DNA from 2 places in the Brevibacillus sp. FSL L8-0520 genome. Region 2 is predicted to be linked to the other one. Evidence: a T-box and tRNA genes for the amino acid it is inferred to sense, from the RefSeq annotation. Region 2 holds a T-box; the other holds one or more tRNA genes.
The links. The T-box of region 2 lies ahead of leuS (leucine--tRNA ligase). A T-box ahead of a tRNA ligase gene usually reads a tRNA of that ligase, here a tRNA-Leu.
Positions count from the first base shown of each region.

Region 1 (6,500 bases), 570 kb from region 2:
GCTGGAAAGCAATACGGTGATGCCGTAGCGCTGCGGCAATGATTTGATCAGCTCGCGAATTTCACCAATACCCGCAGGGTCAAGTCCATTCGTCGGTTCGTCAAGGATCAGGAGCTTCGGAAAAGCGATCAAAGCCATTGCAATGCCAAGCCTCTGCTTCATTCCAAGGGAATACAGTCCAGCCTTTTTGTCCTTGTGGTTTTCCAGCCGCACAATTTTGAGTGCCTCGCATACATTTTTGTCCGGGACATCGTGCAGGCGCTGCATGATCCGCATGTTCTCCAGACCGGTCAAATGTCCGTAGTACGAAGGAGACTCGATGAGCGAACCGGTCTGGCGCAAAATGGACAGCCGGTTTTTGTCAAACTCCCCTCCAAATACAACAACCTTTCCGCTTGATGGCTTGACCAGCCCCAAGAGCATTTTGAGCGTTGTCGACTTTCCTGCTCCGTTGGGCCCCAAAAAGCCGTACACCTCCCCTTCATGCACCTCGAGATTCACCTCGTTCACCCGATAAGCGTCGCCATATCGTTTGGAAAGATTATGCGTTGAGACGATTGCTTTCATCTTTTTTCACTCCACTCTGTTTGCTGCTGATTTTAGTATCGCAATTTGAGCATAACAGCGGCATCTTTCTGGATACTGACGGCAACCTTACAGCGACCTTAAATCACGGGAAACACTTCGAGTTATCGCGAAATCGCCGGAATTTTGCTGTATATTTGTAAACAGGTGATGACGAATGGACCAGATCAAGCAAAAGAAAGTGCTCATCGTGGATGATGAGCATGAAATACGCGAGATGATCGACAGTTTTTTGCGAAAGGAAGGCTTTTTTCGGATATTCCATGCGGCAAGCTGCAGCGAGGCGATCGAGGTCTGCCTGTCGGACAAGCCGGACATTGCCATTTTGGATGTCATGCTGCCGGATGGGGACGGCTTTTCCCTGTTTTCTTCCCTGCGCAGAATTTCAGACATACCTGTGCTCTTTCTTTCGGCCAGAAACAAGGATGAAGACCGGATCCTCGGGCTTGGCCTCGGCGCCGACGATTACATTGTCAAGCCGTTTTTGCCTCGCGAGCTTATGCTGCGCCTGGGAGCCATATTGCGGCGCGTGTACGCTCCGCCAAAGCAGGAGCGGCTGCCTGTTTTTGCGCTGGGGAGCTTTACTGTCGATTTGGAAGGGGGCGTGGTACGCAGCGCGAGCGGAGAACAGCCGTTGACCGCCAAGGAGCATGCCCTGCTGAAAAAGCTGTATGAAAACTGCGGGCGCATCGTCACAAGCGACGCTTTGTGCAACGCGGTATGGGGTGACGACAGCTTTGGATACGAAAATACCCTCATGGTTCACATCCGGCGCATCCGGGAAAAAATCGAGTCGGATCCCTCCTCCCCTGAACACCTGCTGACTGTAAGAGGGCTGGGCTACAAGCTGATGGCAAGCGAGGATCGGGCATGAACGGGGCCATTCATATTTTGCGGCGTTTCGTAATCTCAACCATCCTTATTTCGGTGTTTCTGCTCATCCTGAATTACGTAGTGCTCGGGACATGGTTTTTTAATGGAATGAACGTTGGAAAAACGCCTGAGGATGTCGTACGCGGGGCTTCAGAGGGACTTCATGGAAGCAGCGGCAGCTATGCGCTCGCTGAAAGGGCGGAAAAATTGCTTGTGCAGCACAATGCTTGGGCCATGCTCATCGACAAGCAGGGACAGGTGGCATGGGGCTTTAAGCTGCCGGATGAATTGCCCCGTGCCTATTCGCTAACGGATGTGGCAAAGCTCTCCCGGCATTACGTTATGGATTATCCCGTTTTCATCTGGGAGCATCCCGATGGCCTTGTCGTTGTCGGGTATCCAAAGGACAGCGTGGCAAAATACCAATTCAGTTTTCCGCTTGACTGGATCAGCAGCGTTCCCCTCCGGCTGGTCGGCATGATCTTCGGGAACATTGCGCTCGCCCTGCTGCTGTCGCTTGTCATCGGCACCCTCCTGATTAAATCCATAACCCCGCTGATCGACGGCATTCACGGTCTCGCCCACGAGCAGCCTGCCCATGTCGAGCCGAAGGGATTGCTGCGCAGCCTGGCAAAGAGCATCAATCACACTTCGGCGCTGCTGCAAGAAAAGAACGCAAAGCTGAAAGCAAGAGATGAGGCGCGATTCAACTGGATTGCCGGTATCTCTCATGACATCCGGACACCGCTTTCCATGGTGCTTGGGTATGCCAGTCAACTGGAGGAAAGCGAGACCTTGCCGGATGAACAACGGAAAAAAGCCGCGATTATCCGGCGGCAGGGGGAAAAGCTTCGTTCCCTTGTCAGCGATCTCCATTTGGTCTCCATGCTTGAGTACGAGATGCAGCCGGTAAGCTGGAAGGCTGTAAGGCTGCCGGTGCTTGCCCGGCAGGCCGTATCAGACTTTCTCAACAACAATGATGTCGGTGAGAGATTCTCCCTGCAACTGGCTGTCGAGGATGAGAACATCAAGGTCAATGGTGATGAAAGACTGCTGCAGCGGGCGATTGCCAACCTTCTGCAAAATAGCATGCTTCACAATCGAGAGGGCTGCCAGATTCTTTTGCAAATCATGCGTTCCCCCGACAAAAAAACGTGCCGCTTCACCGTCACGGATAACGGAAAAGGAATACCGCAAAGCGAGCTTGCCGATTTGCTGGAGCTGCCGTACTCGACCAAGAGAAAGAGCCCTGTACAGAACGGCCACGGACTCGGCCTCCCGATGGTCGCGCGGATTGCCAAAGCCCATCAGGGAAGGCTGATCCTGACGAGCGATACGGGGAAAGGGCTGCTAGCCGAGATCGAGCTTCCGGTCATGGCAGACTCTTGATTTTTTTGCCCCGTGCATGTCCTTTCACGCTAACAAAAGAACAGAGCGGCTGCTTTCACCCTGCTGCAGCCGCTCTGTTTCCGTTATTCCAGTGCGCTATATCGTGTGCTTCAGTCTTAAAACAGGTTTATAGGCATGCTTCAAGCCCATGGAAACGGCCAGTCTCAACACAAAAGCACTCAAATTGCCAAAGTCCCTCACAGTTCCTTCCTGCTCCTTCTACCACCGAAACGGCTATCGCAGCACTTATATGATCTAAACGAGCGTTTTTAACTCTTTCGCCAACAAGCTGATCGTTTCGGCTCTCTCCCCGGCATCCTGCTCATCGAATAAAAGCTGCTGAACAAATTCCCACATGTCTTCCAATTTCCGTTTCTCCTGATAAAACTGGAGGGCATCGGGGTTAAAGGAATAGTCTTTATGGCGTTTCCGATAGATGCTTAAAAATGTGTCGAAATGCGGATGATCAACCAGGAACATCAGATCGGCTTCTACGGGAGCCACTGTAAGCCCTTCCCAGTCAATCAGAATCAGCTTCTCTTCGGCCAGCATCAAATTCCAATTGTGGATATCGGTATGGCATAGAGCCAGTTTGGGATGACTGTTTTTCAACCTTGCAGACAGCCTGCGAATGCTATCGGACAGGCTCTTGATACGTTCCATCTTTGGTTCGATCATTTTCACAACATCCGTTGACAGCTTGTTCCAATCGTGATCCAATGCGTTCCTCAGCTCCTGCAAAAACGGAACCTCAAAAACTTCCCGGAGTCCTTCTGTTTGAACAGGGATTTCTCCCCCATACCAATGGAGCTCCGCAACGATTTCCGCGAGCTGACAAACCTGCTCCCTGCTTAACTCACGATTGCCAATCGTTTCTCCGTCAATATATTGAAAAAGAAGATAGATGGCATCTTTACTTTCGTATTTATAATCGCCATTTGTTGTGAATAGCGGCACAGGAATTTTCCCCTTCAAGCCGCTATTTTGCTGGAGCCAAACGGTGACAGGCATGTACGTATCAATGAGAGCTGTCCACTTGGAGGTAGATGCTCTGTTTTTTTCATAAACCTTCAGGAAATAAGTACACCGGTCATCAAGCACTTTGTAGGCCAGCGCTGACCATCCCCCCTGCTGCGGCGAAACATTTTTGCAATCGATACCATACTGCTCTCTTAGGATTATTTTTATCTCGTCCATAGTAGCCCTCTATTCATTTGTAGTTTCCAGTGGATGGGTCCACCAAGCTGAGTCTTGTGCAATAGATCTACAGCTTATCGATAATCAATGACAAATGGTTTATTTTAAGCCTCCGGTTACGATATCTACAATTGTTATTTTATCGTATATTTCCCTTTCCCTCTCAGCAATATATTCAGACAAAAAAAAACCCTTCAGAAGAATCTGAAGGGCCCTATGTTTACATATGGTGCGGTCGAGAGGACTTGAACCTCCACGGTGTTGCCACCACTAGAACCTGAATCTAGCGCGTCTGCCAATTCCGCCACGACCGCAAGCGACAAGAATTATTATATTCGCAGACGATGGAGATGTAAAGCGGACTTTGGGAAAATGGGAAAGGCACCCCGTTGCCGCTTTGCAGGGGGACTGTTCCATCCAGGTCATATGGAGGACTCCGGCTCGTTAGTCTTCACCTTTGTTTGATGTGAAAGGAAATCGCAAAGCACAAGAGAACAAAAAGCAATTGCAAAGACAATGCCAGCAATATTCCTGTCAACAAACCCAATGCAACGTTACTTTCAGTGGCATGATAGCAAGCGACAAACAACCCACTTGAGCCAATGGTCGCGGGCATGCCTCTCCTTGCACGGAAAGTACCCTCGGGGAGCAGCTTTCGCAAGGGCTGTATCATGATCAGCACTCCCACTTGCTGCAAGCGCCATCCCTCTCCAATCGGTTATAAAACCGCGTCCAGTCAACAGCAAACACGTTCCATCGGCCAGGAGCACCACATATCCTTCTTTGCGGCCGTTGTTGGAGGCCGCTTTCTTCTCTCACCGAAAATTTGCGAAATGCGGGAATCGTCAGCACTTCAGACAAGCCAATGAAAGAAAGCACCAGCCAAAAAACGAATCGCCAAGACAGAAACTCATCTAAAAGCCCGGCAAAATAAGGACCATTTAACGCAGGTAAAATATCTACCGTCAACTTTTTCTTTGGAAACTCCCCTCGTACCTGAATACCTGACGAAATCTGCCGCAAGAAACTTCAGCCGTTTCTCCTCCAAGCCTCCATATTCAATTCATTATTGATGGCCGCAGCGACAAATGCGCCCATAGAAGCTGCAGCAATCGCCTGATAGAGCCGCGATGCCGCATCTCCGGCGCTATAGACGCCCGGGACATTCGTTTTCCCGAACTCGTCGACAACGACCGAACCCGCTTCCGTGATGCGGCATCCGATCGTTCGCGGCAGCTCCGATCCCGCGACCAGCACCGGTTTAAAAAAGATCCCCCTGCACGGAATGGTTGTCCCGTCTTCGAGAACCACTTGACGGACGATTCCTTCGCTGGAGTCAATGGATTGAATCGGCGAGTCAAATAGGGGGACTTGATGTCGCTTTAGCTCTTCGCGCTGTGCATCCGTCAGCTCATCGGGGCCGTTCGTGCAGATGGCAAAACGATTCGTCCATCCGGAAATCAATGGAGCGAAGTGCATAAGCTCTGCCCCCTTGTTAATGATGACTAGCGGCTGGTCGCTTAATTCCCAGCCATCGCAATACGGGCAAACGAAGGCGCTTTTTCCGTAAACTTCCGCTAGTCCAGGAATGTCCAGCGGCCGATCCTTCATTCCTATGGCAAACAGCACCTTTCTGCTTTCAAAAGTCTTACCTTGCTCTGTCATAATTTGAAAATGTCCATCTGATCCCGTGATCGAAACGGCCGTATCCGCCACGAAAGACACGGACGGATAGGCGCTTATCTCCTCCTTCGCAATTCGCCGAAATTCACCTGGACTTATTCCGTCACGGGTAAGAAACCCGTGGGTCTCGCGAGTCACCGCATTGCGGGGATGGCCTTCATCGATCACCGCCACATTTTTTCTCGCTCTCCCAAGCATGAGGGCAGCATTCAACCCAGCCGGACCTCCGCCAATAATCGCTACATCAAGCAGTTGTTTTCCCACCATTAACACTCCTTTATGGATTTGTAATATCCGTAATTAAGATGCAAAAAGCTTATCGCTTCTTGTCTGCATCGAGATTGCAATGCTTATTTGCAACTGCATGTTTCCCCTCCTCCCTACTTCATATAATAACTATTACAGACCCGCAATATCCATAATATACAGTTCGACTCCAATTTGCAATAACATACTTGGTCCGTACTCTGCTAGTAGTCTCTGCGAGGAGCAGGGCAAAACGGGTTCCCGTATCAGTCCCGCATATGCAAAAAGCTCCTGAATCGTCCATAGGACAAATTCAAGAGCTCTTCATTACTTGGTTGATGCGGTCGAGAGGACTTGAACCTCCACGGTGTTGCCACCACTAGAACCTGAATCTAGCGCGTCTGCCAATTCCGCCACGACCGCAAGCTATTAAGTTGTAAAGTGGTGCCGGCGATAGGACTTGAACCCACAACCCCCTGATTACAAGTCAGGTGCTCTACCAATTGAGCTACACCGGCACGTCCATG
Region 1 covers NZ_CP150171.1:2,570,849-2,577,348, reverse strand. Annotated here, with positions in the region: gene NSQ24_RS12855 (ABC transporter ATP-binding protein) at 1-567, opposite strand, end outside; gene NSQ24_RS12850 (response regulator transcription factor) at 743-1,459, shown strand; gene NSQ24_RS12845 (HAMP domain-containing sensor histidine kinase) at 1,456-2,847, shown strand; gene NSQ24_RS12840 (aminoglycoside phosphotransferase family protein) at 3,103-4,044, opposite strand; tRNA gene NSQ24_RS12835 (tRNA-Leu) at 4,272-4,358, opposite strand; gene NSQ24_RS12830 (NAD(P)/FAD-dependent oxidoreductase) at 5,074-5,991, opposite strand; tRNA gene NSQ24_RS12825 (tRNA-Leu) at 6,313-6,396, opposite strand; tRNA gene NSQ24_RS12820 (tRNA-Thr) at 6,416-6,491, opposite strand.
Region 1: it encodes a tRNA-Leu, which carries the amino acid that the T-box ahead of leuS (leucine--tRNA ligase) is inferred to sense. The anticodon was not compared.

Region 2 (6,500 bases):
ATTACCAATGCCGCAGGCAGCGGCGTCAGTTTATGCGAATTCGGCATGCGCATTACCCCCGAGTGGCGTGACAAGATCCTTCATCTCTTTTCTAGCATCAGTCAACCGGTAGAGGTGCCAGAGCCATTTTTGCGGGTGGCCTCCGATATTACCAGCTGCGGCCCGGCTTTTGTCAGCTACATTCTTCGCCATATGATTAATGACGCTATGGAAGAGACCGGCATTTCGGAAGAAGCTGCCTCCCATTTGGCCATGCAAATGATCATTGGAATGGGGGAGTTGTTTAAAAAGGAGATGTTCTCCTTCCAGGCTCTCGAAAAGCGTGTTTGTGTACCCGGAGGGATTACAGGCGAAGGTCTTATAGCCCTTCAGAACGGCATTCCCGGCGTTTTTCGCGAGGTATTCCGACGCACCCATTCCAAATTTGCAGAAGACGTGGAAATGGTGAAAATCCAGTTGCGAACGGTACCGCCAGCCAATGGCAACGGCCTCCCTTCGTCTTGAAGCATAGAAAAAGGAACGAAGCCTTTTGAATGGCTCCGTTCCTCTTCCTTGGCACTTTCTTAACGAACGACGATATTTACCAGTTTTCCTGGTACTGCAATTACTTTGACGATTGTCTTGCCTTCGATCAGCTCTTTGATCGTCTCATTGTTTCCAGCCATTTCTTCCATTTGCTCTTTGGTCGCATCAGCTGGAATGAGCAGTTTTTCCCGGTTTTTACCGTTAATTTGCAGGACGATCTCCACTTCATCCTCTACCAGCTTGGACTCATCATATTCTGGCCATGGCTCGTAGGACAGTGTTTCCTTGTGGCCCAGTTTTTCCCACAGCTCTTCACAAATGTGAGGAGCAATCGGAGCCAACATCTTCACGAAGCCTTCCATATAGGTTTTTGGCAGAGCTTCAGCGCGGTACGCTTCATTGATGAAGACCATTAGCTGCGAAATACCGGTATTGAAACGAAGGTTCTCGTAATCCTCCGTCACTTTTTTCACAGTCTGATGATACACCCGCTCAAGCGGTTGCAGGTCAGCCTTTGGAGAGATTTTCGTGTTCAGCGCGCCATTGTCATCTACGTACAATCTCCAGACGCGGTCAAGGAAGCGGCGTGCGCCGTCGAGCCCTTTTGTCGACCAAGCGATAGAGGCGTCGAGCGGACCCATGAACATTTCGTACAGGCGCAATGTGTCGGCACCGTGGCTGTGAACGATTTCGTCCGGGTTGACGACATTGCCTTTGGATTTGCTCATCTTCTCGTTGTTTTCACCCAGAATCATGCCCTGGTTGAACAGCTTCTGGAACGGCTCCTTCGTCGGCACAACGCCGATATCGTAGAGGAATTTGTGCCAGAAACGAGCATACAGCAGATGAAGAACCGCGTGTTCCGCACCGCCGATGTAAATGTCGATCGGGAGCCATTCCTTCAGCTTTTCCGGATCGGCAAATGCCTTGTCGTTGTGTGGGTCGATAAAGCGCAGGAAGTACCAGCAGCTTCCTGCCCACTGTGGCATCGTATTGGTTTCCCGACGGGCTTTCATCCCCGTTTCCGGATCGACGATGTTCACCCACTCGCTGATGTTGGCCAGCGGCGACTCGCCTGTTCCGGAAGGCTTGATTTCCTTCGTCTTCGGCAGGACGACCGGCAGCTCTGCTTCCGGCACTACCTTCATCGTTCCGTCCTCCAGGTGGATGATCGGAATCGGCTCTCCCCAATAACGCTGGCGGCTAAACAGCCAATCGCGCAGGCGGAAGGTTACTTTTCGTTTTCCTTTGTTGTTCTCCTCCAGCCATTCAATCATTTTGCTGATTGCCTGTTCCTTGTTCAATCCATCCAGGAAGCCGGAGTTGATGTGCTCCCCATCGCCCGTATACGCTTGCTTGGATACATCTCCGCCGCGGATTACTTCCTTGATCGGCAGATTGTATGCTTGCGCAAATTCATAGTCGCGCTCATCGTGAGCGGGAACAGCCATTACAGAACCGGTACCGTAACTGATCAGGACGTAGTCGGCAATCCAGATCGGCAGTTTTTCTCCATTTACCGGATTGATTGCGTACGCACCTGTAAACACGCCCGTTTTTTCCTTGGCCAGGTCTGTACGCTCCAAATCGCTTTTCCGTTTGGCTTGCTCCAGGTAGTCTTCAACTGCCTGCTTTTGTTCCGGTGTTGTAATTTTCTCCACCAGCTTGTGCTCCGGAGCAAGCACTGCGAAGGTAGCGCCGTACAAAGTGTCCGGGCGGGTCGTGAAGACAGTGAAGGTCTCGTCGTGGCCGTCAACGGAAAAGACAACCTCAGCGCCTTCAGAGCGGCCAATCCAGTTGCGCTGCATTTCTTTGATGCTTTCCGGCCAATCAAGCTCCTCCAAATCTTCCAGCAGACGATCAGCATACTTGGTGATTTTCAGTACCCACTGTTTCATCGGACGGCGTTCTACCGGATGTCCTCCGCGCTCACTTTTCCCGTCAATAACCTCTTCGTTGGCCAGAACAGTTCCCAATGCAGGGCACCAGTTCACGGCAACTTCGTCGATATAAGCCAGGCCATGCTCATACAGCTTGGTAAAAATCCACTGTGTCCATTTGTAATAAGCAGGGTCTGTTGTATTGATTTCACGGTCCCAATCGTAAGAGAAACCAAGAGATTTGATCTGACGGCGGAATGTATTGATGTTGCGCTCCGTAAACTCTGCCGGGTCGTTGCCCGTGTCCAGCGCATATTGCTCAGCAGGCAGCCCGAACGCATCCCATCCCATCGGGTGCAGGACATTGTAGCCTTGCATCCGTTTCATCCGGGACAAAATATCCGTCGCGGTATAGCCTTCCGGGTGTCCTACGTGAAGACCTGCTCCAGACGGATAAGGAAACATGTCGAGAGCATAAAACTTCTTCTTGCTCGGATCATCCAGCGTTTTAAAGGTTTTATTCTCTTCCCAATACGTCTGCCATTTCTTTTCGATTTCCTGATGATTGTAAGCCATGATTTGCACTCCTATCGTAGATTCATGAAAACAAACAGATGCTTCGCCCATTAAGAAGAAGAGGGCCACTTCAATAAAAAATAAAAACCTCCCGCCCCCAATCGCGAAACGAAAAGGGACGAGAGGATTATATACGCTCCCGCGGTACCACCCACATTGGTGAACAGACGGCACACCGATCATCGCTTTGCTTCACACAAAGCAGAAGTCCTGATGCTTGCAATCATAAGCTCACCCGCTTGAAAAATCCGTATCGTGGATAGACGCTCCCCCTTACGCAACCGCTCCTACTGGACGGTCTTCAGGCAGAGTGCTTCGAGGCGAGTTCGGAAAGGGACGGGTTGACTTTCACCTGCCGTCAACTCTCTTTTGCCGTTTCACTTTCGTACTACTCCTCATCAACGCATTCCTTGTTTGTGGTTGTACTTTCGATTATAGACAATCAATGCCAATGCTGTCAATCTCGCGGACGGCAAGCCGAGAAAAACAAACGCTCACTCGTCTCTTGCGGTGGCTGGCCGCTAAAATCGGCCGTTATTTCCACATCGACAAAGCCGGTCTCCATCAGCCAGCGAGCAAGCTCATATGGCTGATACGCCCTCTGCTCATGCACTTCCTCGATACGTTCGTACAAGCCGTTTTCCTGCCGCAGAAAAAAGGTCAGTTCATGCGCTACCTCGAGCCGCAGCGGATCGCAGAAACATTGCCAAATGTACGAAACTTCCTCTTCGGCCAGAGTAAAGGTCTGGTCTCCAAAACCGTGCAGGATTTTGTATGGACTGTGCACGTCGAACAAAAAGGTCCCGCCTGGATGCAGATGCTCGAAGACGAGAGAAAATGTCCGTTTCACGTCCTCTTCTTCCGTCAAGTAGCTGAGCGAGTCGCAAAAGGACAAGACACTGTCTGTCTTGGGCAATGCCAGTTCGCGCATGTCCTGTTCGACCCATTTGACTTGGGCCTGCTCCCGCCTCATCTTGTCGTACGCTACTGCAAGCATGTCAGCAGACAGATCAACTCCTGTCACCAGATACCCTCTTTTTGCCAGGGGAATGGCGATGCTTCCGGTCCCGCAGCCGAGGTCAATGACTTGACGCGGCTTCCCTTTCCTGGTCCAGACACCCTCTGCCCAATCGAGCCACTGATCGTAAGGGGAGTCGGTCATCAGCCTGTCGTAGACAGCCGCCATTTGCCCGTACGCCATTTACCTCAGCCTTCCTCTCCAAATTGGACGATAGGGGCTTCGGCCCACAGCCGCTCGAGATTGTAAAACTCGCGGTCTTCGCGATGGAATACGTGGATGACGACATCCTCCAGGTCGACAAGCACCCAGCGTCCTTCGTCTGCTCCCTCAATGCCGCGTACCTTGTAACCGTTCTTGTGAGCCTGATCACGGATCTCGGAAACGATTGCTTGTACTTGCCGTTCATTGTTCCCGTGGCAAATCATGAAATAATCCGCAATGACGGACAGCTTGCTGATGTCCATGATGATCAGATTTTCCGCCTTCTTGTCCTCTGCCGCCTTTGCCACCAGTCTTGCCAGGGCTTCTACTGTTTTAACCATGAAACTCCTCCTTATGTATCCAGTCCGGATACGAGATCGTTATATGCCAACAGTGTCAATGGATACACCGTTTTTTTCTGCTGGATCAAATGTTGAATCGTACTGCCGAGAGCTTGCGCCAAAGCTTTATCCAGATCTTGCGACGCCAAGCTGCGAATCGTTTCAACACCGGGAAAGATTCGGTTTGGTTCTATATAGTCTGCCACACAAACGATTTTTTCTAACAGCGTCATCCCGACCCGGCCCGTTGTATGGTAGCGAACGGCCTGGATGATGTCCGGGTCGGAGACATTCATCTCCGTCTGGATGACGATTGCTCCGGCAAATGAATGCCACAGCTCCTTGTCCCCGTTCAAAAGGTCGGCGGGGAGATCGTGACGAATGAGAACGTCACGCATCCTTTCAACCGGCCAGCATTTGCAGTAGTCGTGCAAAAAACCCGCCAGTTCGGCTTTATCGGGGTCTGCCCCATACTGAAGCGCCAGCTGTCTGGCAGTTCCGGCCACGCCCAGCGTATGCTGATACCGCTTCTCGTGCATTTGGGCGCGGACTTGGCTGAGAAGCGCTTCCCGATCATTTAACCAACTCATATAGTCCGTACTCCTTTATATAACGCTCGACAGGCGGGGGTACGAGGTAACGAATGCTCTTGCCCCGGGCTGCTTTTTCCCGGATCAGTGTCGAAGACAAATCCCACGCCGGCATCTCCACCAAGGTCACAAAATCGCGATATTCACTTTCTATCAGCTCGGCCCCTGGACGCGAAAGGCCGATGAACCGCACCATTTTGACCAAGTCGTCTATCCGATACCATTGCCGAAGTGTTTTTACCATATCTCCGCCAATGATAAAAGAAAACTGGCAATCCGGATACATCTCAACGAGACTTCGCATCGTGTCGTAGGTATAGGATGGACCGCCACGTTTGAGCTCTATGTCGATTGCCCGAAAGGCAGGGTGATCCGCCACAGCAAGCTCTACCATCCGCAGCCGATCGCCGGCTGGGGTCAATCCTGCCCGTTCCTTGTGCGGCGGAATATGTGCCGGCATAAACCAGACCTCATCCAGCCCCGCTTGTTCCCTTGCTTGCTCAGCGGCCAGAAGGTGACCGGCATGGATGGGATCAAATGTGCCTCCCATGATTCCGATTTGGATTTTTGACTGTCCCATCGGTTATGGCAGTTTGATTGTTTTGTTCTCCCTGGACTCCTTGTACAGCACGACCGTATGGCCAATGAGCTGCACCAGCTCCGCTTCTGCTCCCGCCGCCAGAGCTTCGGCTACTTCATGCTTGTCGTCCAGATTGTTTTGCAGAATGGCCACCTTGATGAGTTCGCGGACCTCCAGCGCCTCTTTGATTTGATTCGTCATGTTTTCATTGACGCCGCCTTTGCCCACCTGAAAAATCGGGGTAAGGTGATGGGCTTGTGCCCGTAAAAACCGTTTTTGCTTGCCGGTCAGCATGTACATATCTCCTTTTGTGTATATCTGTTGTTCTTGAAGTGCGCTTTCTTTATTTTAACTCATTTGCAGACGCACGACTGATTCTTCCATCATTTATCTGTGCAGCGTGCTTCAGGTCGCTTTGCTTAGCTGCTGCAGGACAATTTCCCGCATCGTCTCAGTTGGAGCCGCTTCTCCTGTCCATAATTCGAAAGCGAGTGCGCCCTGATTGACAAACATGCCGATACCGGAATGAACCTGAGCGCCTCGGGAGCTCGCCGCTTTTAACAGACGCGTCTCCAGAGGGTTGTAGATCAGGTCGCTTACGATCAGTCCGGCATGGAGCCATTCCTCTTGCACCGGCATCTCATCCACTTGCGGATACATGCCGATGGACGTGGTGTTGATCAGCAGGCTCGCATCCTCAATGGCTTCCTTGCCTTCGGCCGGGTCGATGACAGCCGTAGGGACAATCGTTCCTACGTGTTCCGCCAAAAGCGTCGCCCTTTCGCG
Region 2 covers NZ_CP150171.1:2,002,843-2,009,342, reverse strand. Annotated here, with positions in the region: gene comER (late competence protein ComER) at 1-504, shown strand, start outside; gene leuS (leucine--tRNA ligase) at 564-2,981, opposite strand; T-box leader at 3,093-3,392, opposite strand; gene NSQ24_RS09985 (class I SAM-dependent methyltransferase) at 3,439-4,182, opposite strand; gene rsfS (ribosome silencing factor) at 4,188-4,544, opposite strand; gene yqeK (bis(5'-nucleosyl)-tetraphosphatase (symmetrical) YqeK) at 4,556-5,134, opposite strand; gene NSQ24_RS09970 (nicotinate-nucleotide adenylyltransferase) at 5,118-5,714, opposite strand; gene yhbY (ribosome assembly RNA-binding protein YhbY) at 5,718-6,008, opposite strand; gene NSQ24_RS09960 (shikimate dehydrogenase) at 6,120-6,500, opposite strand, start outside.